2 regions of the Acidovorax sp. ACV01 genome follow, and region 2 is predicted to be linked to the other one. Evidence: riboswitches for the same ligand, from Rfam matches in the RefSeq annotation. Region 2 holds a riboswitch; the other holds the start of a gene.
The links. Region 2 has a riboswitch for S-adenosylhomocysteine ahead of metH (methionine synthase). Riboswitches for the same ligand answer to the same signal wherever they lie in the genome.
Positions count from the first base shown of each region.

Region 1: linked by a shared signal. The riboswitch ahead of ahcY (adenosylhomocysteinase) and the one ahead of metH (methionine synthase) in region 2 are both predicted to bind S-adenosylhomocysteine.

Region 1 is NZ_JACUZT010000010.1:90,701-106,160, forward strand. It holds gene rplM (50S ribosomal protein L13) at 1-401, opposite strand, end outside; gene IB243_RS23860 (serine/threonine-protein kinase) at 605-2,557, opposite strand; gene IB243_RS23865 (23S rRNA (adenine(2030)-N(6))-methyltransferase RlmJ) at 2,860-3,747, shown strand; gene IB243_RS23870 (septal ring lytic transglycosylase RlpA family protein) at 3,763-4,350, opposite strand; gene metF (methylenetetrahydrofolate reductase [NAD(P)H]) at 4,350-5,201, opposite strand; gene IB243_RS23880 (TlyA family RNA methyltransferase) at 5,198-6,196, opposite strand; gene ahcY (adenosylhomocysteinase) at 6,306-7,739, opposite strand; S-adenosyl-L-homocysteine riboswitch at 7,808-7,887, opposite strand; gene IB243_RS23890 (DUF2855 family protein) at 7,950-9,047, opposite strand; gene IB243_RS23895 (TetR/AcrR family transcriptional regulator) at 9,126-9,788, shown strand; gene IB243_RS23900 (SDR family oxidoreductase) at 9,872-10,654, shown strand; gene IB243_RS23905 (peptide chain release factor 3) at 10,805-12,430, shown strand; gene IB243_RS23910 (glycosyltransferase family 2 protein) at 12,512-13,477, shown strand; gene IB243_RS23915 (GtrA family protein) at 13,455-13,847, shown strand; gene IB243_RS23920 (hypothetical protein) at 13,829-15,292, shown strand; gene IB243_RS23925 (HAD-IIB family hydrolase) at 15,399-15,460, shown strand, end outside.
Region 2 is NZ_JACUZT010000003.1:165,361-180,820, forward strand. It holds gene metH (methionine synthase) at 1-1,335, opposite strand, end outside; S-adenosyl-L-homocysteine riboswitch at 1,376-1,484, opposite strand; gene IB243_RS09490 (IPTL-CTERM sorting domain-containing protein) at 1,513-3,225, opposite strand; gene IB243_RS09495 (hypothetical protein) at 3,346-4,089, opposite strand; gene IB243_RS09500 (PACE efflux transporter) at 4,175-4,630, opposite strand; gene IB243_RS09505 (LysR family transcriptional regulator) at 4,703-5,668, shown strand; gene IB243_RS09510 (MBL fold metallo-hydrolase) at 5,696-6,535, opposite strand; gene IB243_RS09515 (GlxA family transcriptional regulator) at 6,649-7,638, shown strand; gene IB243_RS09520 (PPK2 family polyphosphate kinase) at 7,790-8,677, shown strand; gene IB243_RS09525 (Glu/Leu/Phe/Val dehydrogenase) at 8,873-10,177, shown strand; gene IB243_RS09530 (class I adenylate-forming enzyme family protein) at 10,570-12,225, shown strand; gene IB243_RS09535 (MFS transporter) at 12,222-13,586, shown strand; gene IB243_RS09540 (BLUF domain-containing protein) at 13,641-14,060, opposite strand; gene IB243_RS09545 (sensor domain-containing diguanylate cyclase) at 14,257-15,354, shown strand; gene IB243_RS09550 (EAL domain-containing protein) at 15,433-15,460, opposite strand, start outside.

The DNA.
Region 1 (15,460 bases), on a different contig from region 2:
GTGTGGGGATGCTCAGCACCACCGTACACCTTGAGTTTCTTGATCATCGCGTAGCCAAGGGGGCCCTTGGGCAGCATGCCCTTGACAGCCTTTTCCAGCGCGCGGCCGGGGTGCTTGGCTTGCATGTCGCGAAAGTTCGTGGCCGTGATACCGCCGGGGTAACCCGAGTGACGGTAGTACACCTTGTCCAGGGACTTGGTGCCGGTGACCTTGAGCTGGGCGGCGTTGATGATGACGATGAAGTCACCGGTATCGACGTGAGGCGTGTAAATGGCCTTGTGTTTGCCGCGCAAACGGAGAGCAACTTCGCTGGCTACTCGTCCGAGGACCTTGTCGGTCGCGTCAATCACAAACCACTCGTGCACGACCTCAGCGGGCTTTGCGCTGAAAGTAGTAGTCATGAGTTTCTCTTCAAAAGAGGGTTTGGCGGGTCCTTTTCCACGGTCGGTGCTTCTCTGAAGGAAGCCTCTTAGGTGGGAGTCAGTCTTCGCCGCGGGACCACAAAAGCGCTGCGAAGCCCTCGATTATACGAAGTTGCCCACCTGTGGCGCAAGCCCGGTTCATCGCGGAACTCATTTCGACATCCCCGGGCGCTCGGCAGCGGCTAGTTGGGGGTCTGGCGGCGGCGCTGTTCTTCGGCCTCGTAGCGGCGGCGGTTCTCTACGCAGATGGGCTGGTTGGCCTGGGAAGGCTTCTGGCATTCCTGGTGGACGCACATAGGGCGAGACAGGAAATTGGCATCCGCGCAGGCCTCCTGCGGGCTGGGTACCCGTGGAGGTGGGCGGGGCTTGGGCTCGGCCACCACGGGCGGGGGTGGTGGCGGTGGTTCCTCACGCACCACGATCGGGGTAGGGGCGGGTTCAGGGACAACACGCCGAGTGACCCTGGGTGGGGTGCGCGGCGCAGACGCAGGAACCAACGCAGACGCTGGCACGGAGGCCGCTGCCGCCGCATCGCTCGCAACGCCATCGACCGCAGCGGATGCCCCGGTGGCCGGATTCGCCAGCGCAACCTCGACCACTGGGGGAGGCAGTGCGGCGGCAGGAGGTTCCGCCATCTCGGTGATGATGTCGTCCTGGGGAGCCTTGCTGCTCTGGACCCAGCGCAAGCCGGCAGCAGAAGCCACCACGGCAAAAACAGCAATTCCAAGCCAGACCATGGCGGGCGAACGCCGCGCCTTTTTTCCCGTTTTACTGTGGGGGCGGGGAATCTCCCGCTCCATCTGACGCAGCCGAGGCTCCGGCACATGCCGTGTGGTTGCGCCCTGCTTGTGATTGCCCGCAAGATCGTCATAGCGGGAGTCATCGGCGACCACCGTGTCTCCCGCGTCGATGAAGACCGTGTCGCCCGCCTCTGCCGCCACCGTGTCCGGCCCTCCCAACATCACGGTGTCTCCGCCCACATTCGGCTGGCCTGCGGGGCGGCCGTCCTCATCGGCATCGTGGGGAGATCCATCCTCGATTGCGCGCAGTGACTGGGCATGCATCTCTGCCACGATGCTGGGTGCCGATGTCACATCCACCGTGGGCGTTATCAGGCCAGGGCCAGGCTGGTCGGCAGGTTCAACCCAGATATCGCCCAGGTCGGTCCGGAAATCGAAATGCTCGCTCCCCTCCGGCGCAGAGGTCATCTCCATGAGCTGCAAGAACGCGTCGATGCTCTGCGGCCGGTCCTCTGGCTTCAGCGCCAACGACTGTGCGATCGCCGCAACGAAGGGCGGGGAATACTCCACGCCAAACTGCCGCTTGACGGTTCTGGCGACGCGGGAGAACGACACCATGCGATCACGGATGGAGCGCAAGGTCGCAGGCAGCGGTGTGTCATTGCACAGGCAGCCATGCACCACGGCAGCCAGGGAATACAGGTCGCTCCAGGGCCCCTGGCGCAGGTCCTCGTCGCCATCGGAGTACTGTTCGATGGGTGCGTAGTTGACCTTGAGGACGGCGGTGTGTTTGCGGTCCTGGTCGTTGATCGCATGCCGGGCAGCACCGAGGTCCAGCAGCACCGGCGGGCCAATGTCCTGCAGGAAGATGTTGTCGGGCGAAATATCCCGGTGCAGGGTTTTGCCGTCGTGCAGTACCCGCAGGGCACCCAGCACGGACCACAGCACCTTGCGCAGCCAGATCTCGGGGGGCGGCGTGCGCATCTGGGCACGAGCCTGCTTGAAGGTCATGCCGCTATAAAGGGGCATGACCATGTAGGCGGTATTGTTGGCCTCCCAGAAGCGGAACACCTTGACGAGCGAAGGATGGTCAAACTGCGCCAGCAGGCGCGCCTCGCCTACGAAAGAGGCCAAACCGGCTTGGAACGTTTGCTGGTCGGACGACGACCGGACCCACAACGACTGACCCTGCGCCCGGCCCGCCAGCGCCGACGGCATGTATTCCTTGATGGCCACCGCCCGGTGCAGCGAATGGTCAAAGGCCTTGTAAACCATGCCAAACCCACCGACCCCCAGGAGCGCCAGGATCTCGAATTCAGCAAGGCGGGTGCCCGGCGGCAGCGCATCCACATGGCTGACACCGCTGGCTGGGGCTTGGCTGAAACTTGCGATCATGGTGAAAAGGGTGTGGCGTGCATGCGAGCTTCGACGGAGATTGTGAGCGAACGGGTGCCAAAGCCGCTCCAAACGCAATCATGAAGCATGCCAGCATGCGCTACAGAAACAAAAGGCTTCCGGTCTGCCAAAAAAGTTACACACCCTGGTCAGAAAAGCGTGATTGTGCCGTGCCATGGTCCCAGGCAGCACCCAGCCCCATGACAAATTCGCATGGGACCATGATTCGTGGCCCAAGGGCCTGCGGTCGGGCGCAGGCCTCTCCCCGGCTGCTCCTGGCGCGCACTCGTTACCATAGAGCCATGTTCAGTTATCGCCACGCCTTCCACGCAGGCAACCATGCCGATGTGCTCAAGCACACGGTTTTGATCGCCGCCTTGCAACACCTTACCGAGAAAGACGCGGCACTGACCGTGCTGGACACCCATGCAGGTGCAGGCCTGTACCGGCTCGACGGCGACTACGCCAGCACCAGTGGCGAAGCCGCAGATGGCATCGTGCGCCTATTTGCCCCCACGGCCCCCGCCCTCACGCCAGCCCTGCAGGCCTATGTGGACATGGTCCGCGCCTTCAACCAGGGCAACACACTGCGGGTTTACCCAGGCTCCCCATTCATCACCCAGCGCCTGTTGCGCGACCGCGACAAGCTCAAGCTCTTCGAGCTTCACCCCACCGATCTGCGGGCACTGGCCGGCAACGTGGCCCAGCTCGAGGCTGGCCGCCAAGTGGCGGTATTGCACGAAGATGGGTTTGAAGGGATCAAGAAATTTTTGCCTCCACCAGCCCGCCGCGCTTTGGTGCTCTGCGATCCCAGCTATGAAATCAAGAGCGACTATGCAAAGGTGCTCGACATGGCCGCTGATTCGCTCAAGCGCTTTGCCACGGGCACCTATGCGTTCTGGTACCCCATCATCCCGCGCCCCGAGGCCCACGACCTGCCGCGGCGGCTCAAGACCCTGGCCACCAAGGCTGGCAAAAGCTGGCTGCACGCCACGCTCACGGTCAAAAACAGCAAGCTCACCGAAACGGCTGCGGGTGACGTCAAGCGCCCCGGGCTGCCGGCCAGTGGCATGTTCCTGATCAACCCGCCGTTCACCTTGAAGGCAGCGTTGAAGACCGCATTGCCGCAAATGGTGGAATTGCTGGCCCAAGACAAACACGCCACACACACGCTCGAATCGGGCGGTTGACGGCAACGTCAGTGATCAGGGGGCGGGGCAATCCCGCTCGCCCTCCTCCAGGGCAAAAAGCTCCACAGGCTTGAGCCCCAAGCCCACCATCCCGAGCACTTCGGCAGCGCCCCGGCTCAGGTCGATCACCCGTTTGCCCGTGTGCGGGCCCCGGTCGTTGATGCGGACAACCACAGAGCGGCCGGTGGCTTGGCTGCGCACGCACACGCGGGAGCCAAACGGCAGCGTGGGGTGCGCGGCGGTGAGCGCCTTCATGTCGAACGGCTCTCCACTGGCTGTGCGGCGCTTGTGGAACTTCGCGCCGTACCAGGACGCCAATCCCACCTGGTCTGCTGGCATGCGCAGTTGGGAGGAGGCCTGCTCGCTTTCGGCACTGTCCTCCGTTGCAGGGCGCGGCGGATCGATCAACATCGCCTCGCCCGGCACGCTCAACAGGTGTGGCGCCAGTGCGTCGGCCTCGGCTGACAGCCCTTGCGCGCGCCCCCAGGACGAGCAGCCCCACACCGAAACGCAGCAGACCACCCCGAACACCCGCCACCACCAGGCCGCCCGGCGTCCACCCTCCTTGCCTGGTTCGGCGGCATCGCCGTGCGGCTGGCGCATCAGATTCCCAGCCGGCGACAGATCTCCAGCGTCGCGGCACTCTGGTTCATCGTGTAGAAGTGCAATGCAGGCACTCCCGCGCTGCGCAGCTGGTCACACAGGTCGGTCACCACATCCAGCCCAAAGGCCTTGATGCTGGCCGTGTCGTCGCCAAACGCCTGCAGGCGCAGCCGGATCCAGCGGGGAATCTCGGCGCCGCAGGCGTCCGAGAAACGCATCAACTGGGTGGAGCTTCCGATGGGCATGATGCCGGGCACCACGGGCACATTGGCCCCCAGTCGCTGCGCGTCTTCCACAAAGCGGAAATACGCATCGCTGTTGTAGAAATACTGGGTGATGGCCGAGTCCGCGCCAGCTTGCACCTTGGCGATGTAGGCCTTCAGGTCAGCCTCCGGCGACTTGGCCTGTGGGTGCACCTCGGGGTAGGCGGCCACTTCGATGTGGAAATCCCGGCCAGTCTCCGAACGGATGAAGGCCACCAGATCGCTGGCGTAATGAAACTCCCCGCCCGCACCATAGCCGCTGGGCAGATCGCCACGCAACGCGACAAGGCGCTTGACGCCCATGTCCTTGAGCATCGCCAGCTGCTCGCGCACGGACTGGCGTGTGGCGCCAATGCAGGAAAAGTGCGAGGCGGCGCCCACACCTTCGGCCAGGATTTCACGCACCGTGCCAAAAGTGCCCTCCTGCGTGGAACCACCGGCGCCGTACGTCACCGAGCAGAAATCAGGGTGCAGCACATACAGCTGCTGGCGAGCCACTCGCAACTTGTCGGCCCCTTCCGGCGTCTTGGGCGGGAAAAATTCGAAACTCACCGGGAAACCGGTGCCCTGGGCATTGGCAGCAATCATGTTGCCCTCCTCGCATAAACAAAAAATTCACGGTTGCCATCGCCGCCCTGGATGGGGCTGTCGAGCCAGGCCTGTACGGCCAGGCCCTGTTCGGTGCAGCAGTCACGGATGCGCTTTTCCACCACCGCGTACAGCGCCTCATCGCGCACGATGCCGCCCTTGCCCACCTGGCCCGGCTGCAATTCAAACTGTGGTTTGACCAGCATGAGCAAGTGGCAATCAGGCCGCAGGAATGCGGCGATGGCAGGCAACACCAGGGTCAGCGAGATGAAGGACAGGTCCCCCGTCACCAGGTCGAACACCGGCGTCGTATCCACACCCGCACAATCCGCACGGCGCCGGCGCTGAACCGGCAGCGTGCCCTGCGCGCGGGCCTCGGCACGTTGGGCGCGCTCGGACTTGAAGGCTTCGATGTCCTGCTCCTTGGCGTCGCCGCTGTCATCGTAGGCATCGTCCACCAGCCCGCCGTTGCGCATCCAGCTGTAGGGCGCCTCGGGCTGCGTCTCGTTGTCCTCCTCAGCATCGACGACTTCGGAGAGCGCCAGTTCGCACGCGTCCTGCAGCGCCTGGGCGGTCAGCGAACGCGCATTCACACCCTCTACACACACCACCCGCAAATCGCTGCGCAGCCGCTCGTGCAACTGGCCATGGCCCACGTCCACGCCGACAACTTGCACCGCGCCCTGCTGCAGCAGGCAATCGGTGAAGCCGCCGGTGCTCTGTCCCACATCCAGGCAACGCAGCCCGGCCACAGATAGGCCCGTGGCCTGCAACGCCCCTTCGAGCTTGAGGCCGCCGCGCGAGATGTACTTGGCCTCGGCATCGTCCAGCAACTTCACCTCGGCCACGGACGGGATGTCATCGCCGTTCTTGGCCACCTTCTGCCAGGGCGCCAGCGGCGACAGGCGCCACTCCACGCCCGCAGCAATCAGCCGCTGCGCTTGCGAGCGCGTGGCCGCATGGCCGGAGTCCACCAAAAAAACATCTGCGCGCATGCATCACTCTCTCGTCAATCGACGATGGATTTCATAGCCAAATTGGCATCTACCGCTTTATCCATAATGACTTTTTGCTCCCAAAACAGGAGCAAAAAATCAAAATGGATCAGTAGCGGTACGTATCGGGCTTGTACGGGCCTTGCTTGGACACGCCGATATAGGCCGCCTGCTCGTCTGAGAGTTCGGTCAGCATGGCACCGACCTTCTTCAGGTGCAGGCGTGCCACCTTTTCATCGAGGTGCTTGGGCAGCACATAGACCTGGCCGTTCTCGTAGCGGTCCTTGTGCAGGAACAGCTCGATCTGGGCAATGGTCTGGTTGGCAAACGAGCTGGACATCACAAAGCTCGGGTGGCCCGTGCCGCAGCCCAGGTTCACCAGGCGGCCCTTGGCCAACAGGATGATGCGCTTGCCGTCCGGGAAGATCACGTGGTCCACCTGGGGCTTGATCTCTTCCCACTCGTACTGCTCGAGCGACGCGACCTGGATTTCGTTGTCGAAGTGGCCGATGTTGCAGACGATGGCCTGGTCCTTCATGGCCTTCATGTGGTCATGGGTGATTACATCCTTGTTGCCCGTGGTGGTCACGAAGATGTCGGCCTTGTCGGCGGCATATTCCATGGTCACGACCTTGTAGCCTTCCATCGCGGCCTGCAGGGCGTTGATGGGGTCGATCTCGGTCACCCAGACCTGGGCCGACAGCGCGCGCAGGGCCTGGGCACTGCCCTTGCCCACATCGCCGTAGCCGGCCACGCAGGCCACCTTGCCGGCGATCATCACGTCGGTGGCGCGCTTGATGCCGTCCACCAGCGACTCGCGGCAGCCGTACAGGTTGTCGAACTTGCTCTTGGTCACCGAGTCGTTGACGTTGATCGCGCGGAACAGCAGCGTGCCCTTGGCCGACATTTCCTTGAGGCGGTGCACGCCGGTGGTGGTCTCTTCGGTCACGCCGATGATCTGGGCGCTCTTGCGCGTGTACCAGGTCGGGTCCACGGCCAGCTTGGCCTTGATGGAGGCGTACAGGCAGGTTTCTTCTTCGCTGGTGGGGTTGTCGAGCAGCGACGCATCCTTCTCGGCGCGCTGGCCCAGGTGCATCAGCAGCGTGGCGTCGCCACCGTCGTCCAGGATCAGGTTGGGGCCTTCGCCTTCGCTGCCGGCGGGGCCGAAGTCGAAAATGCGGTGGGTGTAGTCCCAGTATTCGGCCAGGGTTTCACCCTTGATGGCGAACACGGGGGTGCCGGCAGCAGCAATCGCAGCCGCAGCATGGTCTTGGGTGGAGAAGATGTTGCACGAAGCCCAGCGCACTTCTGCGCCCAGGGCCTGCAGCGTCTCGATCAGCACGGCCGTCTGGATCGTCATGTGGAGCGAGCCAGTGATGCGCGCACCCTTGAGGGCCTGTTTGGCAGCGAATTCCTCGCGGATGGCCATCAGGCCAGGCATCTCCGTTTCGGCGATGCGGATCTCTTTACGGCCCCATGCGGCCAGGCCGATGTCGGCAATGATGCAGTCGGTATTGACCGGGGCGTTGACGCGTGCGTTCATGATGGTTTGCTCCAAAGCATGTTTGAAAAACCACTGGTCGCGGGAGTGAAAAAGCTCACCACACGAGAAGTGGATGAGCGTCGTTGCTAGATGACTCCGAGCCTCACGCCCCGCCTGTGCTGGGGACGCTGCAACGCTCCTCGGATCGACAGATTATAAAAGCAAGTGCTTGGAGCCCACGCCCCCCCTGCTTTCACACCTGCAGTCGGGCTACGGAACAAGCACGACCACATGGCCCTCCTGCGGATCGATGCGGCCCGCATGGATGTCCGCAATCAAGGCCTGCGCCGCCGCGAACCCCTGGTGTTCGCGCACCCGCATCCAGGGCGGGCTGGCGTGGCTGACACGGTCGATGAACGCGCGCTGGGCGGCATTGAACTTCTGGTTGACCACCTCGGGACCCCAGTCGGCATTGCGCTTCTTGATCTGCACCGGGGCGAAATAGAACACGGGCGCCGGCCCCGGCAGGGCCGTGTTGCGCAGAAAGCGCGTGTTCTGCGCCGATCCCGCGTAGCAGTCGTACACCAGGGTATCGCCCAGGTGGTGGTGCACCTGCGAGCGCAGATCCTCATCGCCGGAGAAATCGACATACAAAGTGGGCACATCGGCCTCCAACGCTTCCAGTTCGCCGTACGCCACCGTGCGCTGGTAGCAGCCCAGGCCTCGCACGAAGGCGATGTTGCGGGGCGAGGTCAGCCCCACACGCTCGATCTGTCCGGGCCCCTCCAGGCAGAACGCGGTTCCGTAGGCCGTCTTGCTCGACGCGCTGGAGAACACCAGCCGCTGCGCGCCGAAAAACCCGTTGTCCTGCAGGAAGTCCGCCAGCATGAACGAGGTGATGAACAGCGGCCGCACCAGCATCTGGTAGTTTTCATCGCCCGCCCGGTACGCCGGGTCGGCGCTGGTGCGCGTGTACTGGTTGTAGGCCGAGGTGAGTGACTGGCGGTGCTCCGCTCCGTCGTAGAAACCCCGGGCCGTCACGCGCACCGGTTCCATGCGCACATGGCTCGCGATGGGCCAGTAGCCGTAGAAACGCTCGCCCACGGCCACGCCCTCCACGTCGGAGGCCACCACATCGGCAAAGCCCCACACGGGCATGTGGCCCCAGCCCGCCTCGCCCGTGGGGAAGAAATTCCAGTACTTCATCGCATCACCAAAGGCGGCATAGGTAATGTTGTTCGTCGTCACCGCCACGCGGTCCACACGCAGCAGGGCCTCGCCGGGCTGCAGTGGAGCAAGGGGGAGTTCCTCGGTGCGGGTGTGATTCAATGCATTTTTGTCGGTTAACAGGCGGGTCAGCAGCGTCATGGAAGGTCTCCGTTTGAGGGATGAAAAAGCACTCAGGGCACTGTATGGCGCCACGCCGCCGCGTGGGTTCGGAAACCGATGAACCCGCCGCGCAAGGCCCTTGCTGCCGGCTCCAGCGCGGCCCCCAAGCCGCTCAAGCGCCCTCGCCAGGCCCGGGCGCGCTTCACGGTGCAGGCCATCTACGACGCCTTTGTTCGGATTTGGCAACGTGACGGCTGGGACAAGCTCACCACACGCAATGTGGCGCTGGAAACCGGCATTTCCGTCGGCACGCTGTACGACTATTTCCCCAACAAGACAGCGCTGCTGTCGGGCTATGTGCGCCACTGCATCGAGTCCCTGCTCGCCGCCATCGACCGCGAGGCCGTGCAGCCCACCGACCTGCCCTGGACCGCGCGCGTCCGCCATCTGGTGCGCCTGGTGTGCGGCGTGGATGCGCCCGAGCTGCCGCCCTTCCACCCCGACATGCTGGCACTGGAGGCGCAGATGGCAGAGCCTCGGCACCACCGCCGCGTGCACGAGGAACTGGTGGCCGCCTGGGGCCGGGTGTTTGCAGCCTGCTCCGACCTGCCCTGCCCGCCTGGGCAGGAACAGCTGCAGGTGCTGCACCTCTCGGCCTGGGGCGGGCGGCGCTACGTGTTGTTGCTGCAGCTTGACGCCGTGCAGATGCGCCAGTGGGCCGAGGGTGTGGAGCAGCTGTGCTGTGCGGCCATCCGCCAGGCCCCGAGCCCACCGGACTGAGAACCTGTCGCCTGCGCGGCTGCCTTGCCCGGCGGGCCGCCCGACACTGGCGCCCTCACCGAAAACCACCAACGGAGCATTGCATGGACGCCAAGGACAAAGTCATCATCGTCACCGGCGGCGCCAGCGGCATCGGCCGCAGCATCGCGCGGCGTTTTGCACAAGACGGGGCCCGCGCCGTGGTCGTGGCCGACCTGCACCTCGCGCCCGCCCAGGCCGTGGCCGACGAAGTCAAAGGCCTGGCCGTGCGCTGCGATGTGTCGAAGGAGGCCGACATCCAGGCTTTGGTCGCCACCACCCGCGAACGCTATGGCCGGGTCGATGCCTACATCTCCAACGCCGGCATCCTGGGCCGTCCGGGAGGCATCGAGCTGGAAGACCCGCTGTGGGAGGCCATGTGGAACATTCACGGCATGGCCCACGTGTGGGCAGCGCGTGCCGTGGTGCCCGAGATGGTGGAGCGCGGCGAAGGCTTCTTCCTCGTCACAGCCTCGGCAGCCGGGCTGCTGACCATCGTCGAATCCGCCCCTTATGCCGTCACCAAACATGCGGCCGTGGCTTTTGCCGAATGGCTGCGCATCGCCTATGGCCGCCGTGGCGTGGGCGTCGCCTGCCTGTGCCCGCAGTCGGTGCAGACCACCATGGTCACCGGCGACGGCGGCTCGGCCTCGCACGACGGCATCCTGCCGCCGGAGCAGGTGGCGGGCGATGTGCTGGCCGCCATGCAGGACGGGCGCTTCCTGGTGCTGCCCCACCCCGAAGTGGCGCAATACTTCCGCAACAAGGGGCAGGACTACGAACGCTGGCTGGGCGGCATGCAGAAGATGTATGCCCGGCACACCCAGGCGCAGGTACCACTCAGCTGAACAGAAACAGGGCGTTGAAGAAGGGTCTGAAAAGGGTTCGCAGCGGGCGCCGGTAAAATCGCCGCTTCCGGGCGCCGCTGCGCCTGCCGCGCCGACTGCCGCAGAACCCTGCCGCAGCGCGCCCTGACCCCCCTTCTGGAACCACCCCCTGTGTCCTACGCCTCAGAAACCCGGCGCCGCCGCACCTTTGCCATCATTTCCCACCCCGACGCCGGTAAAACGACGCTGACGGAAAAGCTGCTGCTGTTCTCGGGCGCGATCCAGATCGCGGGTGCCGTCAAGGGCCGCAAAGCCAGCCGCCATGCCACGTCGGACTGGATGGAAATCGAAAAGCAGCGCGGTATCTCGGTGGCCTCTTCGGTCATGCAGATGCTGTATCGCGAACACGTGATCAACCTGCTCGACACCCCCGGCCACAAGGACTTCTCGGAAGACACCTACCGCGTGCTTACGGCCGTGGACTCGGCGCTGATGGTGATCGACGCCGCCAACGGTGTGGAAGCGCAGACACGCCGCCTGATCGAGGTCTGCCGCCAGCGCGACACGCCCATCATCACCTTCGTGAACAAGATGGACCGCGAAGTGCGCGACCCGCTCGACATCCTCGACGAAGTGGAGCGCGAGCTGGGCATGCCCTGCTGCCCCATCACCTGGCCCGTAGGCCAGGGCAAGAGCTTTGGCGGCATCATCAACCTGCGCACGCAGACCATGACGGTGTTCACCCCCGGCAGCGACCGCGGCCCGAAAGACTTTGAAGTGGTGCCGCTGGCCGAGGCCGACAGGCTGCGCAAGCGCTTTGGCCAGCCCTTTGACGATGCGCTGGAGAGCATGGAGCTGGCCGTAGGTGCCTCGGCGGCCTGGAGCCACGAAGACTTCCTGGCCGGCAAGCTCACACCCGTGTTCTTCGGTTCAGGGGTGAACAATTTCGGTGTGATGGAGGTTCTGGACGCCGTGGTCGACATGTCACCGCCGCCCGGCCCGCGCGTGAGCACGCTCGAAGTCAACAAACAGCCCGTCGTGAAGACCATCGCGCCCGAGGACGAGGGCTTTGCCGGCGTGGTGTTCAAGGTCCAGGCCAACATGGATGCCAACCACCGCGACCGCATCGCCTTCGTGCGCGTGGCCTCGGGCAAGTACATGCCGGGCATGAAGCTCAAGGTGCAGCGCACCTCCAAGGAACTGCGCCCCACCAGCGTGGTGACCTTCATGAGCCAGCGCCGCGAGGCGGTGGAAGAAGCCTACGCGGGCGACATCATCGGCTTTACCACTCACGGCGGCGTGCAGCTGGGCGACACCATCACCGACGGCGCCAACCTGCAGTTCACCGGCCTGCCGTTCTTCGCCCCGGAAATGTTCATGACCGTGGTGCTGAAGAACCCCCTGCGCACCAAGCAGCTGCAGCAGGGCCTGGCCCAGCTGGGTGAGGAAGGCGCGATCCAGGTCTTCAAGCCCGACGCTGGCGGCAACATGCTGCTGGGCGCCGTGGGCCAGCTGCAGTTCGAAGTGGTGCAGCACCGCCTGAAGGCCGAGTACGACGCCGACGTGCGTCTGGAAGGTTGCCAGTACACGGGCGCCCGCTGGATCACCGCGGACAACGCGGCCGACCTGCGCGCCTTCACCGACGCCTATCCGCTGCGCCTGGCGCACGATGCGGCCGACACCCTGGCCTATCTGTGCACCAGCCCGTATGACGTGCGTCTGGCGCAGGAGCGGTTTCCCAAGATCTACTTCCACCCGCTGCGCGAGCATGCGGGGCTGGCGCTGCAAGGAGCCTAGCCCGCACAAGATGGGAAGTTATTGCGCAGTCAGACCCTTTGTTTTTCCTTGCGCAGACACGACTCCCCCCAGCCCTCCACCATGGAACAGCCACCACTGAAGCCCCGTCCTGCCTCGTTGACGATCATCTGCCCGATGAAGAACGAGGCCGGCAATCTCGCTGCTTTTCTTGCCCGCCTGGTCCCTGTTTTGGAATCGGCTGCGGACACCTATGAGGTCGTGTGCATCAACGACGGAAGCAGTGACGACACCCTGTCACGCTTGCTGCTGGCGAGGGAGCAGAACCCCCACCTGCGCATTGCCGACCTGTCGAGGAATTTCGGCAAAGAGGCGGCACTCACTTGCGGCATCGAGTTGGCGAGGGGCGACGTCGTCATCCCGATGGACGCTGATCTTCAACACCCGCCCGAAGCTATTCCAGAAATGGTGTCCCGCTGGCGCGAAGGCTACGAAGTGGTCCTGGCGAAACGGCAAAGCCGTGAAGCGGAACATTGGGCTCGCCGCAAGACCGCCGGGTGGTTTTACAGCTTGCAGAACCAGATTTCCGAAGTCGATATTCCCGCCGACGTCGGCGATTTTCGGCTTATGGACCGCAAGGTCGTCGAAGCCCTTAAAAGACTGCCAGAACGCCGCCGCTTCATGAAGGGCCTGTTCGCTTGGGCCGGCTTCCGGCAAACGACGGTGACTTTTGTCTGCGAGCCCCGTTTTGCGGGCGCCAGCAAATTCTCGGGATGGCGTTTGTGGAACTTCGCCCTGGAAGGGATCACCTCGTTCTCCACGGTACCGCTTCGCATCTGGACTTACATCGGCTCCACCATTTCCGCCCTGGCCCTCGTCTATGCCATCTTCCTGTTGCTCAAGACTTTGATCCTGGGGCGTGATGTGCCGGGCTACGCCTCCCTGATCACATCCGTCCTGTTCCTCGGTGGACTGCAGCTCGCGGGGCTTGGCGTGCTCGGTGAGTACATCGGCCGCATCTACGGGGAAGTGAAGCAGCGGCCCATTTATATTATTCGCGACCTCTATGACTTTCCGGATCGCTCCTGACTCCTTGGCGGGCAAGATTGCCAAGTTTTCTGGCATCGGTGTGATCAATACGCTGATCCATACGGCCGTCGTTGTCCTGTCCGTCGAGCGCTTCGGGGTTCACCCGTCCATCGCCAACGCCATCGCGTTTGTGGCGGCCAACAGCTTTTCCTATTGGGCAAACCGCCGCTGGAACTTCAAGACAGAGGCATCACTGGGGCAATACGGGCGCTTTCTCCTTGTATCCCTGGCCGGGCTTGCGATCACCGTGCTGGTCAGCGGGTTTGCGGCTTGGGCAGGCTGGCATTACCTGGTGGGGCTCGGACTGGTCTTCGTCGCGCTTCCGGCGCTCACTTTCCTCCTCCATTGGCGATGGACGTTCAAGCGCTGAGATCCGCGCGGCTCGCGCTGCGCGAGCGCATCGACCGCCACCCCTGGATCGAATATCTCGGCGCCACACTGCTTCTGTCTCTGCTCACCCTGCTGGCCCATGGCGCATCACTCCAGGGATCTTGGCGCTGGGATGACGGCGCCCACCTGAGCTACGCCGCCCAACACACACCCTGGCAATATTTCTTGGAGCCCCACATTGCCCAGGGGCACTCCAGCGCCAATGTCGCTCCGTGGAACCTGCTGTTCTACGACATCAACCTGAGCCTGTTCGGCATGGCCGCCGCGGGCCACTATGCGCACCTGCTGCTCATCGTTGCGCTGGGTGCAGCGCTGTTCTACGCCGTGTTGCGGCAGTGGCTGGCGCCCCTGCCCGCGCTGATCGGTGCCGTCGCGCTGCTGCTCGGCAAGCCCACTTCCCACATCGCAGCGGGCCTGATGCACGGGCACTACGCGAGCGGCTTCGTTTTCGCCATGCTGTCGATACTGGGCTGGACCCGGTATCTCAAAGGCGGACGCGGATACTGGCTGGCGCTGTCCGCCCTCGCCTACCTGCTGGCGACTACCTGCAAGGAAGTCTATGTACCCCTGGTCGTGCTCTTGCCCTTCCTGCCCGTGGGCACGCTGCGGCAACGGGTGCGCGCGGTGATACCGTTCGTGCTGATTGCACTGGCCTACATGGGGTGGCGCTACCTGCTGCTAGGGCGCCTCATGGGTGGCTACAGCCAGGGGGTTTTTGATGCCGGCGAGGCCCTGCGCCAGTTGCTCAGGGTTCCCAAATTGCTCCTCGGCTCCAAACCGCCCGGCAACATCCTTGCCGTTGTATTTCTCGGCCTTTTGTGCCTTGCAGCCGCAAAGCGACGGCTCCATGGACCTGTGCTTTTCGTGTCCTTGGGCATCGTCCTGCTGCCTCTGATACCGCTGACGGCCTTTCCGGGAATTCACAGTCCAGACCGCTATCTGTTCGTGCCGTGGATTGCGCTTTCGGCCTGTCTGGCGGCCATCTGGCCCCGAGAGGCACGCCCTGCTGCTGCCCTTGTCGGAAGCGCTGCGCTTGTTGCGGCCCTGGCGGGTGTGCATGCGCAGGAGACCCAGGCGCTCAGGCCCAACCTGGCGTATTGGGACACGCTGTATCGCTTTGCGCTGTCGCTCGACAAAGAGCGGCAGGCCATATTCGTAGTCCCAGAGTTCGGAGGCACCGATGATGGATACAAACGCTCTGTACTGATCCGCGCCCGAAACACCGCCGATCTTTTTGCGCCGAAGCCACAGCCAGGCAATTTGCACGTCGTGGACGAAAAGGGCCGTGGCCTGGAGCAGATCCCATCGGCCACCCTGCAGCTTTTCGAGTTCCGTGACGGGGACATGGTGCCCATGTCCGCCGAAAGGGTTGCAGAAAAATTCCCGAGCCTGACGCGCGGGAAAACGGCCCCAAGTACCGGTTAGGAGTGGGCATCTCTTCGCCCACAGGGAGAAGCGCAAGCCCGAGCGGCAGCCCTCCGTGATTTTCACCAACGCCCACCTTGCCATCGCCATGCCTACCCATTCCCCCATGCTCCCATTGAGTGCCTGGAGTCCACCCGCCCGCCTCGTCGGCGTGCTCACCGACATCGA
Region 2 (15,460 bases):
CTTGCCGATGTCGTGCACGTCGCCCTTGACGGTGGCGATGACAATCTTGCCCTTGCTGCGCACATCGCGCCCCGCCAGTTCGTCCTGGCGCTTTTCTTCTTCGATGTAGGGGATCAGGTGGGCCACGGCGCTCTTCATCACGCGCGCGCTTTTCACCACCTGGGGCAAGAACATCTTGCCCGCGCCAAACAGGTCGCCCACCACGTTCATGCCGTCCATGAGCGGGCCTTCGATCACATGCAGCGGGCGGCCGCCCTTGGCCAGGATGGCGCGGTAGGCCTCTTCGGTGTCTTCGGTGATGAAGTCGGTGATGCCGTGCACCAGGGCGTGGCTCAAGCGTTCGCCCACCGTCTTCGGGTGCTCGGGTGTGCCACGCCATTCGAGCCGCTTGCTCTCGTCCTTGGCGCCGCTCTTGGCGGTTTCGGCGATCTCGACCAGGCGCTCACCGGCGTCGGGGCGGCGGTTGAGCACCACGTCTTCCACGCGCTCGCGCAGCTCGGGCTCCAGGTCGTCGTACACGCCCACCATGCCGGCGTTGACGATGCCCATGTCCATCCCGGCCTTGATGGCGTGGTACAGGAACACGGTGTGGATGGCCTCGCGCACGGGGTCGTTGCCGCGGAAGCTGAACGACACGTTCGACACACCGCCGCTCACCTTGGCGCCCGGCAGGTTCTGCTTGATCCAGCGCGTGGCTTCGATGAAATCGACGGCGTAGTTGTTGTGCTCTTCAATGCCGGTGGCCACGGCAAAGATGTTGGGGTCGAAGATGATGTCTTCGGGCGGGAAGCCGACTTCATCGACCAGGATGCGGTAGGCACGCTCGCAGATTTCGATCTTGCGCTCGTAGGTGTCGGCCTGGCCTGTTTCGTCAAACGCCATCACCACCGCAGCGGCGCCATAGCGGCGCACCAGGCGTGCCTCGTGCTTGAACTTGTCCACGCCCTCCTTCATCGAGATGGAGTTGACGATGCCCTTGCCCTGCACGCAGCGCAGGCCGGCCTCGATTACCTCCCACTTGGAGCTGTCCACCATGATGGGCACGCGCGCGATGTCGGGCTCGGACGCGATGAGCTGCAAAAACCGCACCATGGCGGCCTTGCTGTCGAGCATGGCTTCGTCCATGTTGATGTCGATGACCTGCGCGCCGTTCTCCACCTGCTGGCGGGCCACGGCCAGGGCTTCTTCGTACTGGCCGTTCAAAATCATGCGCGCAAACGCCTTGGAGCCGGTGACGTTGGTGCGCTCGCCGATGTTGACGAACAAGGTGCCCTCGCCAATGGAGACGGGCTCCAGGCCAGACAGTTTCATGGGGGGCAGGGATACAGCGGACATAGGACTTACTCACTCACCTGTGCAGCAGGAACAGCGGAAAAACAGGTGAGCGTCGTTGCGGTGTACGGTGGGGTGCGCGGGACCCAAGCCTGACGAATCGCCATGCACCCAACCGGGCATGGCAAGTCGCTGCAACGCTCCTTGGGCCGAGGAGCGATTGTAGTTGCCCGTCTGCGATCAGCGCACTGGGCGGCGGCCCCAGAATGCGGCCAGCAGCATCAAGCCCGCCATCAGCCACAGAGCCCACTCGGACAGCGACGGAATCGCGCTCGCAGCCACTGCGGCGATGGTGTCGGTATCGGTGGCGCTGTTGTTGCCCGGGTTGGGGTCGGTCACCCCCCCTGAGGCCGTGACCGTCGCGGTGTTGACCAGCGTCCCCGTCGCCGACGCGCTCACCGTGGCAGTGACGGTGTAGGTCACCGATCCACCCGCAGGCAGGTTGACGACATCGTTGATGCTGCCGCTGCCCGCTGCCGTGCAAGTGCCGCCGCCGGAGCCCACGCAGGTCCAGGTGCCAGTGAGCACGGCAGGCAGGGTGTCTGCCACCGTCGTGCCCGGGGCGTTGGACGGGCCGGCGTTGCTGGCGATGATGGTGTAGATCACCGACCCGCCGGGGTTCGCCGTGGTCACGCCATCGGTCTTGGTAATGGCCAGATCGGCCTGCGATGCGATGGTGTCGGAATCCGTGGCACTGTTGTTGCCCGGATTGGGGTCGGTGACTCCGCCCGGCGCGGTCACCGTCGCGGTATTGACCAGCGTTCCGCTGGCCGCTGCGCTCACGGTGGCGGTCACCGTATAGGTCACCGATCCCCCCGCAGGCAAGTTGACGGTGTCGTTGATGTTGCCACTGCCTGCTGCCGTGCAGGTGCCGCCACCAGCACCCACGCAGGTCCAGGTGCCGGTGAGCGCAGCGGGGAACGTATCCGCTACCGCCGTGCCAGGGGCATTGGACGGGCCCGCGTTGCTGGCGGTGATGGTGTAGGTGACCGAGCCACCCGGGATGGCCGTGGTCACGCCGTCCGTTTTGGTGATGGACAGATCGGCCTGCGGCGTGATGGTGTCGGAGTCGGTGGCGCTGTTGTTGCCTGGGACAGGATCGGTCACTCCACCAGGTGCTGTCACCGTCGCGGTGTTGGTCAATGTCCCTGTGGCTGCACCGCTCACCGTGGCGCTGACGGTGTACGTCACCGATCCCCCTGCGGGCAGGTTGACGGTGTCGTTGATGTTGCCGCTGCCTGCTGCCGTGCAGGTGCCGCCGCCCGCACCCACGCAGGTCCAGGTGCCGGTGAGCGCAGCAGGGAAGGTATCCGCCACCGTTGCGCCAGGCGCATTCGACGGCCCCGCATTGCTGGCGGTGATGGTGTAGGTGACCGAGCCCCCTGGGGTGGCCGTGGTCACGCCATCGGTTTTGGTGATGGACAGATCGGCCTGTGGCGTGAGCGTGTCGGAGTCGGTGGCGCTGTTGTTGCCTGGGACAGGATCGGTCACGCCGCCCGGCGCAGTCACCGTCGCGGTGTTGGTCAGTGTCCCGGTCGCCGAGCCATTGATCGTGGCGCTGACCGTGTAGGTCACCGAGCCGCCAGCGGGCAGGTTGACGGTGTCGTTGATGTTGCCGCTACCCGCCGCCGTGCAGGTGCCGCCGCCCGCACCCACGCAGGTCCAGGTGCCGGTGAGCACGGCGGGAAACGTATCCGCCACCGTCGCGCCAGGGGCATTGGACGGGCCGGCGTTGCTCGCGGTGATGGTGTAGGTGACCGAGCCGCCCGGGGTGGCCGTGGTCACGCCATCGGTTTTGGTGATGGACAGGTCCGCGCTTTGGGCATGTGCCGCGGTCGCAGCCCCCATGGCCAACAAGAACGCAGCGAGCCACAGCAAAACACGTTGGAGCATGTGGAAGTCCCGATTGGAGTGGAAAGGTTGCCAAAGTGTAACGCTACGTTTTCACCCGGAACTTTCACGCACCGAGGCGCACGCCAACCCAGTCCCGCGCTGGAAGCGCTTGATCCGCGCTCAACGCACCGGCAGGAACTGCAGGAAAGTGCCGCCCACAATGCCCTGTACATAGCTGATGGCCGCGCGGCGGTACTTTTCGGTGGTCAGGGCGGCAAGCAGGTCAAGGCGCGCGATGACCTTGCCAAACTCACGCTCGAAGCTCAGGTTGCGGCCCTGGGGCCCGATTTCGTCGGCCAGCAGCAGCGGCTGGCCCTGGGCATTGCGGCGCTGGGCCAGCAGCCACACGGCGCTTTCCACATTGCGGGCGGCGTTGTAGAGGTGCTGTGCATCCACACCGTCGAGCAAAAAGAACTCCGTCTTGCCGCCATGGGCTGTGATGATCATGTCGGCCGTGGCATGGATGAAGGCGGCCACGCGGTCCCCGGTGAACTCCGGCGCCAGCGCAAAGCCCATCGCGGCGATGTCGCGGCGCCCTTGCAGCGGCGCCCAGGGCTGGCGCTGCAGGATGGCCACGCGCACCTGCTCGGCGGCGTGCTCGCGGCTGGTGGTGCTGGTTTTTCGCCATTCGGCGGGGTTGCGGCGGTAGAGCTTGTCCATCAGCCGGAACAAGCCTTCCAGGTTCTCCTGCATGGCCAGCGTGGCCACCCGGTTCATGTCGGACTGGGCCAGCTCGGCGGGCGAAGCAGATGCGCCCTTGACCTCGCCGCGTGGTGCGGGGGCGCTGCCCGCACAACCCGCGAGTGCGGCGCACAGCAGCGCACAGGACGACATCCACAGGAGAGAAAAGAACGGCCCACGCATGGGGCCGATTATCGGGCGCAGGTGGTGGGCCAGGCGGCTCGCCAGCGCCCGTTAACACTGTTTGAAGATCTGGGCGACCCAACCCTCAGGCGGCGGCCATGGCCGAGGCTGGCAGACCGAACAGATGGTCAAACACCCAGTTGAAGACAAAGGTGTAACACAGGAAGAACACGATCAGCCCCAGGTCCATCACGAAAGCGTGCCACAGGCTGATGCCGAACCACCAGGCAAACAGCGGCACCAGCGTGAAGACCAGCCCGCCCTCAAAACCAATGGCATGCGCCACACGCCGCGCCACGCTGCGCCCACGCACGGGCTGGCGCGCTTCCCAGCGCTCGAAAGCCCAATTGAAGACGATGTTCCAGACGATGGCAATCACCGAAGCCGCCACAGCCACCACGCTCGAATGGCCCGCGCCCTGGCCCGAGAGCAGGGCGAGCCCGGCCGTGGCCGCCGCGATGGCGATCAGTTCGTACAGGCTTACGTAGATCAGTCGGCGCTTGAGTCCTTGCAGGCCGAACAGAGTGGGTTTCTTGTCCATGGGTAGGACTTTATGTGCCTGCGGCTGATATATAAAGTCAGCTTATTTCAGTTTATTTGATAGATCACACGCATGGCCTTCTCTTCAGACAGCGTGCAGGTGTTTCTGGCCGCCCTCGACCACGGCTCGTTTTCGGCTGCAGCGCGGGCGTTGTCGCGGGTGCCGTCGGCCGTGAGCATGACCATTGCCCACCTGGAGGCCGAGCTCAATGTGCAGCTGTTTGACCGCAGTGGCCGCGAGCCCCGGCCCACGGCGGCGGCGCGCGCGCTCGAACCGCAGGCCCGGTTGCTGGCAGGGCAACTGCAGCAGCTCAACGCCCAGGCGCTCGCGCTGACGCAGGGCCTGGAGGAGCGCCTGACGCTGGCCATTGCGCCCGAGCTGCTGGCCGCCCGCTGGACGGGCCCGTTGGCCACGCTGGCGTCGGAGTACCCGCTGCTGCAGGTGGAGGTGCTGACCGCCCCGCAGGTGGATGCCCTGGCACTGCTGCACAGCGGCCGCGCGCAGCTGGCGCTGGTGTTCGAGCGGCCCAGCATCGACGGGCGCGAGGGGTTTCAGGAAGTGGGCACCGAAACCCTGGTGGCCGTGATGGCGCCGGACCACGCGGTATTGCAGGGCGCGCGCGCCTCGGCCCTGACCCGGGGCGAGCCGCCCGAGCGCGCCATGCTGCGCGAAGAGCACCTGACCACCACTCGGCAGATCGTGGTGGCCAGCCGCGACCTGGGCCAGACCGACCCACGTTTTGTGTTTGCCCGCCACCACTGGCGCACCGACAACCACCTGGCCGCGTTGGGCCTGATCGAGGCCGGCCTGGGCTGGGGCTGGCAGCCCCGTGCACTGGTGCAACCGCGCATCGAGGCGGGGCGGCTGGTGGAGATGCCGTTCGAGAACCTGAGCAACGGCACCGCACTGTGGGTGGATGTGGTGTGGTCCAAGGAGCGGCCCCTGGGCCTGGGGGCAGCACGTTTTGTGGCGCTGATGCGAGACAGCGCTGCGCAGCGGAACACGCCGGATGGGAAGTCGGCTGGGCCTGAAATATGAGTCAAAAGTGGCCCTGGCGCCTATCCATCAGGCGCTATTTGCTACTGTTTCGATAGTATTTTTATGCTTCGCCTCGTGCAGGTACTCACTGCGTTCACCGTCCTCGGGCACCCACAACCGGTGCGCCCAACCACCCTGCTGCGCCAGGGCACGCACGGACTCGCGCGTGGTGGGGCAGTGGTCCAGCGCCTGCAGGTGGTTCACCACCAGCGTGCCGTGGGCCAGCTGCGCGGCTTCGGCCATGTCGGCGGCGTCCATAAGGATTTCTGCCCCCACATCGAACCGCGCCCCGCCCGCAGGCAACACCGACACCTCGGGCTGCAGGCGCGCCAGGCAATCGCGCACCGTGGGCGTGAGCACGGTGTCGCCCGCCAGGTAGACGCTGGGCTCGCCCGGCAGCTCCAGCAGGTAGCCATGGCCGTGCTCCATGAAGCGGCCCACCCAGCCGGTGCCGTGCACACACGGGATCGGCGTGACATGGCCGCCCAGCGCAAACGGCTGGCGCCCCGGCCCCGCCAGCGGCCACACCAGCAGGCCGCGCTGCGCCAGGTAATCGGCATCGCGCGGCATGCACAGCACGGGGATCTGCCGCTCGCGCAGAAAGCGCTTGCCCAGCCGGTCCAGGTGGTCGAAGTGGCCGCGCTGGCAGTGTGTGATGAGGGCATGGGTCACGCGCTGCAACAGCGCGTCCGTGCCCTCGGGCAGCTCCACAATAGGGTTGCGCTGGCGCCCGGAGCCCAGATAGCGCAACGCGGGCAGGCTGCCCCGGGGGGCGAGCATGGGGTCCACCAGCAGGCCCACGGGGCGACCTTCTGCGGAGGTGAATTCAAGAAGCAAGGTGGCGTTGCGCAATTGGGTGATCTGCATGGGGTGGGCTCCGAAGCCAGTGGGTGTGCAGTAGATTGTTGGGATTCGAGCGCCCGGTGAGAATGGCCTGTTTTGACAATTTCTTTCCATTTCAAGCCATACCATCTCGCCGAATGCCCCGTGCCGCCGCCCCACCCCCACCACCCCTGCGCCTGGCACTGCTGCTGTACCCCGGCTGCATGCCCGCAGGCCTCTTTGCCACCGCCGACCTGGCCCGCGCCGCGAACCTGCGCGCGCAGCGCGCGGTCATCACCACCTGCTGGGCCGGTGCAGACCTGCAGCCCGTGCCCACCTGGCAAGGCCCTGCCCTCACGCCCAGCGTGGCCCTGGCGCAGGCCGAGGTGGACGCGGTGCTGGTGCCCGGCCTGTGGCTGTCTTCGCCCGATGGACTGCAGATGCCGCAGCTGCAACAGCAGATCGCGCCCGCCATCGCGGCACTGCGGGCCCTGCCCCGCCGCACCCAGGTGTGGAGCTATTGCGCGGGCGTGGCGCTGGCAGCGGCCAGCGGCCGGATGCGCGGGCGCGGCGCCACGGCCACCTGGTGGCTGCGGGCCCCGCTGCAGCAGCAGTTTGGCGCGGTGCACTGGCGCTTTGACGAGCCTTTGGTGGAAGACGGCCCCATCACCACCGCTGCAGGCGCCAACGGCTACCTACCCCTGATGCTGCACGCGCTGGCAACGCGCCTGGATGCCGCAGCCCTGGCGGATCTGCAGTCGCTGCTGATGCTGCCCCGCCCACGCACGACCCACCCGGCGTTTGCCGGGCACGACCTCATGGCGGTGGCCGACGCCGAACTGCGGCGCGCGATGCTCTGGGTGCAGCGTTGCCCCGCCACCGCCCTGCGCCTGCCCGCGCTGGCCGATGCGCTGGGCCTGTCGCCCCGCACGCTGGCACGGCGGGTGCAGGCGCACACGGGGCTTTCTGCCGCGCACTGGATGCGGCGCATCAAGCTGCGGCAGGTGAGCGAGGCCCTGTGCGACACACCCCTGCCGCTCAAGCGCATTGCCGAAGACCTGGGCTTTGCCAGCGAGGCGGGCCTGCACCGCGCTTTTCAGCAGGCCACGGGGCAGACACCGCTGGCCTACCGCATGGCGCACGGCTGAGAAGCTACGAGCGAGTCCGCCACACCCGCGGGCACTTCAGCCCGGGGGGACGGAGCGAAGTCACGCGCCGCACGTTTTGCGAACCGTTGGCACGCCACCGCCGGGGCGCAGTGTTCCAATGGGGCCATCTGCCGCATTGCCCGGAGCCCCCATGCCGTTTCCCCTTGATTCGAGCCAATCCTCCCTGTGGCAGCGCTGCCTGCCCTGGCAACCCGGCCCCGCCGAGCCAGCAACCCAAGGGCGGCGCAGCAAGGCCCCACCGACTGCCGTATCGCTGGAAGATTTCGACCCTGGCGCCAAACCGTTTTCGCTGGGCAGCAAATCCGAGGACAAGGCGGCGGTCGATGCACTGGCTGCCGAGCTCGACACGCTGCAGAACCTGTTCTACGCAGACAAGCGCCACAAGCTGCTGGTGGTGCTGCAAGGCACCGACACCTCGGGCAAGGACGGCACGATCCGTGGCGTGTTTGGCCGCATGAGCGCCCTGGGCGTGCACGCCGTCGGCTGGAAAGCCCCCACCGAAGCCGAGCGAGCCCACGATTACCTCTGGCGCATCCACCAGCAGGTGCCGCAGGCCGGTGACATCACCGTGTTCAACCGCAGCCACTACGAGGACGTGCTGGTGCCCGTGGTCAACGGCTGGATCACGCCCGCGCAGCACCAGCAGCGGCTGGCGCACATCAACGACTTCGAGCGCATGCTCAGCGAGACGGGCACCATCGTGCTCAAGTTCCTGCTGCACATCGGCTTTGACGAGCAGCGCGAGCGGCTGCAGGAGCGCCTGGACGACCCCACCAAGCACTGGAAGTTCAGCATGGGCGATATCGAGGTGCGCAAGCAGTGGGCGCAGTACCAAGATACCTATGGCACCCTGCTGGCCGCCACCCACACGCCCTGGGCCCCTTGGACCATCGTGCCTTCCAACTCCAAGACCCACCGCAACCTGATGATCGCCACGGTGCTGCGCGAGCTGCTGCAGAACCTGGACCTGCGCTACCCCGCCGGCGACCCCGCGCTGACCCGTTTCACGGTCGAATAACACCTTTGTGTGGCAGTGCACCACGCTGCCTTTTCAGCGCATCCATTAGCCACACTTTTGCTGCAGCGCCGCATTGGGCGGTGTTTTCCCGCGGTTATGCATTATTTGCATAGCACCCAAACACTACGGCCTTAGACAGCGTGCGGCGGCAGGCATAAGCTTCGCAGCCTGAACTGATCCCACAAGGAATTCACCATGTCTTCACCCACTGGTGCTGCTGGCACCACCCACACCCTGCCCTCGTATCTGCAGGCCGACCACCTCGGCCCCTGGGGCAACTACCTGCAGCAGGTAGACCGCGTCACCCCCTACCTGGGCAGCCTGGCGCGTTGGGTGGAAACGCTCAAGCGCCCCAAGCGCATCCTGATCGTGGACGTACCGATCGAGCTGGACAACGGCACCATCGCCCACTACGAGGGCTACCGCGTGCAGCACAACCTGAGCCGCGGCCCCGGCAAGGGCGGCGTGCGTTTTCACCAGGATGTGACGCTGTCGGAAGTGATGGCCCTGTCGGCCTGGATGTCGGTCAAGAACGCCGCAGTGAACGTGCCCTACGGCGGTGCCAAGGGCGGCATCCGCGTGGACCCCAAGAAGCTCTCGATGGGTGAACTGGAGCGCCTGACGCGCCGCTACACCAGCGAGATCGGCCTGCTGATCGGCCCGTCCAAGGACATCCCCGCACCTGACGTGAACACCAACGGCCAGATCATGGCCTGGATGATGGACACGTATTCGATGAACACAGGCGCCACCGCCACCGGCGTGGTCACCGGCAAGCCCGTGGACCTGGGCGGCTCGCTGGGCCGTGTCGAGGCCACCGGCCGCGGCGTGTACACCGTGGGCGTGGAAGCCGCCAAGCTGACCGGACTGGCGCTCGACGGCGCCCGCGTGGCGGTGCAGGGCTTTGGCAACGTGGGCGGCATTGCGGCCAAGCTGTTTGCCGAAGCAGGCGCTAAGGTGGTGGCCGTGCAGGACCACACCGGCACCATCTTCAACAGCAAGGGCGTGGATGTGCCCGCGCTGCTGGCGCATGTGAAGACCCGTGGCGGCGTGGGCGGCTTTGCCGGCGCCGATGTGATGAAGCCCGAGGAGTTCTGGGGCGTGGATTGCGAGATCCTGATTCCTGCCGCGCTGGAAGGCCAGATCACCAAGGACAACGCGGGCCAGATCAAGGCCAAGCTCGTGATCGAAGGCGCCAACGGCCCCACGACCACCGAGGCCGACGACATCCTGCACGACAAGGGCGTGCTGGTGCTGCCCGACGTGATCGCCAACGCCGGCGGCGTGACGGTGAGCTATTTCGAATGGGTGCAGGACTTCTCCAGCTTCTTCTGGAGCGAGGACGAAATCAACGCGCGCCTGGTGCGCATCATGCAAGAGGCTTTTTCCGGCATCTGGCAAGTAGCCCAGGAGCACAAGGTGAGCCTGCGCACCGCCACCTTCATCGTGGCCTGCCAGCGCATCCTGCATGCGCGCGAAATGCGCGGACTGTATCCGTGATTCCCCCTGTGTCGCCTCCGGCGCCTTCCCCCTGAGGGGGACGCCACCCGTGGCCTGGCAAAGCCAGTTCCACGGTGGCACTGGTCTGGATTGAGCACTCTCCACAGGCCCTGCCGTCATCCGTGTCTCCCGCCCCACCCCGGCGGTAAGTCCCTAACAAAACCGCCAGTGCCGCGATCCGGCCCTGGCGGTTTTTTTGCTTTCATCTGTGCTGGCACACATGCGCTGTGGCGCGGCAGCGACGGCGCTGCAATGCCACGTGCCGTTGGCTGGTCCAAACCGACCGCACAGACGTGCCAGCAACAACAAGATACGCGTACATACAAATTGTGGCGGCTTGCAACCTGCCCCCATGAAAAACTGGCCGGCCATGCCTTCTCTCGGAGACTTCCGTGGCCCTTCCATCCCTGCGCAGCCTGGTGGTGCGCTTTCTGCTCAGCCGCCTGCGCACGGCACGGTCGGTGGCGCGCCTGGCGTACCGCCGCAATGCCCACAAGCCTGCGCTCATCGACCGGCGTGGCACCCTCACCTACGCACAGCTGCAAGAACGTGTAGAGCGGCTGCAGGCCTGGATGCAGGCGCAGGGCGTGAAGAAGGGCGATGTCGTGTTCACCCTGCTGCCCGAGACCGGCGAACAGTATGAAACCCGGCTCGCCACGTTCGAGAACGGCACCATCTTCGCGAGCTTTCACAAACACCTGCCGGCCGATGCGGCGCTGGCCACCATGGTGCGCGTCAAGCCCGTGGTGCTCATCCACGACCCGCTGCTGAGCGCGCCCATCCTGCAGGCCGTGCGCGAACAACTGCCAGGGATACACCTGCTGGCGCTGGGCGAAGACTACGAGCAGGCGCTGGCGCAGCACGCCCCCGCACCCGGCACAGCCACGCTGCACGAAGACGATATCTTTGCGCTGCACATGACCTCGGGCACCACGGGGCTGCCCAAATCCATCGGCTACAGCAACCGCAAGTACCTCGACAGCGTGCGGCTGATCTCCCGGTCCATCGACTTCCGGCCCCCCGCCAGCCGCCAGGATGTGAACATGCTGGGCTTGCCACTCACGGGGCCGGGTTCCGGCCTGGTGCTGCCCACCTTGCTGGCGGGCGCCACGCTGGTGATGCCGGAAGACTTCTGCGCCGCCACCCTGGCCGCGTTGATCCAGAAGCACCACGTCTCCCGCGCCTTTCTGTCGCCCTCGGCCATCATCGACCTGCTGGACGAGCCCACGCTGGGTCAGTACGACCTCTCGTCCCTCACGCACGTGCCCTACGGTTCCGAGATGATGCCGGCGCCCAAGATCGCTGAGGCCATCCGCCGCTTCGGGCCGATCTTCCAGCAAGGCTACGGTTGCCTGGAGGCGCTTCCGCCCATCACCTGGCTGCTGCCCCACCAGCATGTGGACGCGCAGGGCCAGCCACTGGGCAATGACATCCTCTCCACCGTGGGCCGGGTGATGCCCGGGGTGCAGGTGGTCATCCGCGACGAACAGTTCGCGCCCTTGCCGCTGGGCCAGATGGGCCTCATCACCGTGTTGACGCCGGTGCGTTTTGACGGCTACTGGCTCGACCCCGAAAAAACCCAGGAGACGCTGCGCGATGGCTGGGTGGTGATGGGCGATGTGGGTTACTTCGACGCAGCCGGCTACCTCCATGTGCTGGGCCGCAGCGCCGACCGTGTCCTGCGCCATGGGCAGTGGCTCAACCCCCGCGAGGTGGAAGAGGTGGCGCACACGCACCCCGCCGTCAAGGAGGCGTGCCTGGTGCAGCATGGCGCCACGGCCGTGCTGGTGCTGAGCCTGCGCCAGAGCTGGCGCACCGGGCACGACCGGCTGGCGCTGGAGCACGACATTGCCCAATACTTGGCGCACAAGCTGCCCACCGCCCAACAGCCCGACGATGTGCGCATCGTCGAAGAGATCCCCCGAAGCTTCCTCAACAAGATGCTGCGCCGCGAGGTGCGCCTGATGCTGGAGGCCGCCCCGCCCCGCGTGGCCCATGCCCCCGCCACCGCGAGCCCAACGGCGCCTCTTTCGGCCGCGCATCCATGACGGGCCCAGCCACCCGGCTCACGCTGGGCACCAAGCTGAGCTACGCCACCGGCAATGTCGGCCTGCAGATGCTGATTGCCGCCATGAACTTCATGCTCATGATCTTCTACACCGACGTGGCCCTGGTGGCGCCCGCCGTGGCGGGTGCGGCCCTGCTGGTGGGCAAGGTGTGGGACACCGTCAACGATCCGCTTTTTGGCTGGGTGACCGACCGAACACGTTCGCGCCATGGCCGCCACCGGGTCTACCTGATCTACGGCGCGCTCCCGCTCGGCGTGGCGGCGGCAGCCGTGTGGATGGTGCCGCCAGGCCTGAGCCCCTGGGCCGCCTTCCTGTGGATCGCCCTGACCTACACGGTGTTCGACACGCTCATGACCCTGGTGCAGCTGCCCTACCAGGCCATGGCCGCCAACATGACCCGCGACTACGACGAGCGCACCAGCCTCACAGCCTACGCATCGATGGGCGCCCTGCTGGGTTTTTTTGCGGGCAGCGTGTTCATGCCGATGCTGGTCCGGGCAGCGCCGGACGCCCGCACGGGCTATGCGCTGGCGGGCTCGTGTTTCGGGCTGGTCGCAGGCGTGGCGATGGCCGTGGTGGCCTGGCGCGTGCGCGAACCGGCGGGCGATCCGGTGCGGCCCGCCGACGCCGATAGCCCCGCGATGTGGGAGTCCGTGCGCGAAACCTTGCGGACCACGCTGCACAACCGCCCCTTCCTGATGCTCATGTCCGCCGCAACGCTGGTGCGCCTGGGCCTGACGCTGGTGCAGGCCTCGCTCGCGTATTTCGTGATCTACCAACTGCAGGGTGACAAGGGCGACCTGCCCCGCTTCATGGGCACCCTGCTGGGCGTGGTGGGCCTGTCGCTGTTCGTTTGGAAGCGCGTGGTGGACCGCTGGGAAAAGAACCTGGCCTACATCCTGGGCCTGGTTTTTTGCGCGGCCGGGCTGGTGGCGCTGCACTGGGTGGGCCCAGGAGACCAACGCCTGGTCACCGCCATTTTGGTGGTGGTCGGTATCGGCATGGGCTCGCACTGGATCGTGCCTTTTGCCATGGTGCCCGACACCATCGACCACGGCCACATGCAAACCGGCGAGCGCAAGACCGGCATGTACTATGGCCTGTATGGCCTGATGGACAAACTGGCGCGCACGCTGGCCACCGTGCTGGTGGCAGGCATGCTGGACCTGACGGGCTACGTACCCAACGTGGCGCAGTCCGCCACGGCGCTGCAGGGCATCACGCTGATGACGGGCATCCTGCCAGCGGTGTGCCTGGTGCTGGCGATTCCGCTGCTGGTGGCCTATCCGATCACCCGGTCGCGCCACGCAGAGATCTTGCGCCACAGTGGCACGCCCTGAGAACCTGCAGACGACCGGGAGTGCACGGCTGGCCGCAAGCCGGGTGTTGCCAGATCATTCCAGCCAGCGGACGTTCTGCAGAATCTCGTCGAAGAAGCTGCGCAAAGTGGCGGCAGGCATGCTGTAGGGGTCAAAGTCGGCGGTCCCGGAGTATTTCAGGAACATCTGACGGTTGGCCTCAAGCGAAGCGATCAGTCCCATCGACCAGCCGGTGAAGCGCCGATGAGGGATCTCGCTCAAATCGAGGACCGCCGTGTCGCGGTGGCGGCCGTCCTTCAGCAGACGGTGGTACAGCGCGTTGACGGCAGCACGGTCACCTTCGAGCAGCTGCAGAAAGATGCCGTTGTTCAGGCACAGGGCTCCCGTGATCCCGGCGCGGGTGTTGTTGCGCTGTGATGCCCCCAGGATGTCCTTGACGTCTGCAGGTCCCAGCACACGCGAAGACCGGCTCGCGTAGATCAGTTGTATCAACATGTATATCTCCAAAACGCCGAGTGTGTCAGCGCTGGCCCCGCTGGGTTGCCTGCGGTGGGATAACCCCTCAAAACCCGTCGGAGAATCCCACCGAAGCCTCTTGGCCCACCACAGACGGCGCCTGCGTGGAGGGTCTTTGCGCACAGCGGCACCGCTGCCCGAGGGGATCGTGTAACTTCCAGCAGCCCAACTCGGTATGACACCCATGACGGAACTGCCGCCCCCCAAGCCTGCCGACGGAACCCAGATACAGGCGGCGCTTTGCAACCCCCAGCGCCTGGCTGCGGTGCGCGAAACCGGCTTGCTGGACAGCATCGCCGAAGAGAGTTTTGACCGATTGACCCGACTGGCCTCCAAGATCACCGGGGCTCCTGTCACCTTCATATCGCTGGTGGACTCCCGCCGCGATTTCTACAAAAGCACGTTTGGCATGGGCGCGCCGTTGAACACCCAGCGGCAGCTCACCGGGCGGACCTTCTGCCACTACGCCATGGTTTCCGAAGGCCCCCTGGTGCTGGAAGATGCCACTGTGCTGCCGGTATTTCGAGACGTCCCCACCGTGGCGTCACTGGGGGTGCGCGCCTATGCCGGCATTCCCCTGAAAAACGAAGCTGGCGAGGTGCTTGGCAGTTTCTGCGCCGTGGATTTCAAGCCCAAGCAATGGACGCAGCAGGACATCGAAGTCCTGGTCGAACTGGCCCACTCCACGATGCGCGAGATCCGGCTGCGCAGGGCGCTGCAGAGCGCCGAGACGCTCAACCAGCAGCTGCTCCAGCAACTCCAAAAGGTGGACGAACTGAACCTGGCCCTCAACGAGCTGGCCCGGACCGACCCGCTGACGGGCCTGCGCAATCGGCGCGCGTTCGATGACAGCCTGGAACTGGAGCTGGCCGTGGTGGAGCGCACGCGCTCGCCCCTGAGCCTGCTCATGCTGGACGTGGACCATTTCAAGCAGATCAATGACAACTTCGGCCACGCCGCGGGAGACAAGGTGCTGCGGTCGATCGCGCAAGTGTTGAGCGGTTGCGTCAGGATCATCGACATCGTGGCCCGTGTGGGGGGAGAAGAATTCGCGGTGATCCTTCCCCACACCGACGCGACCGGCGCACACGAAGTCGCCCAGAGAATGCGCGTTGCGGTGGCCCAGGCGAGCTGGCTGTGCCAGCCCACCACCATCAGCATCGGTGCGGCCAGCCTGCGAGACGCAGAGAGTGCCCGCAGCCTCTTCGCGCGGGCTGATGCAGCGCTGTACGCAGCGAAAAGATCCGGAAGAAATCGCGTGGTGGCAGCATAGGCTGGCACACCAGGTTTTCGCAGGGGCCTTCCTTCTCGCTTCAATCCTTGAAAGCGGTGCTATGCCGAGAATGTGCGCTCAGCGGGGCGAGATATCGAAGGCCGAG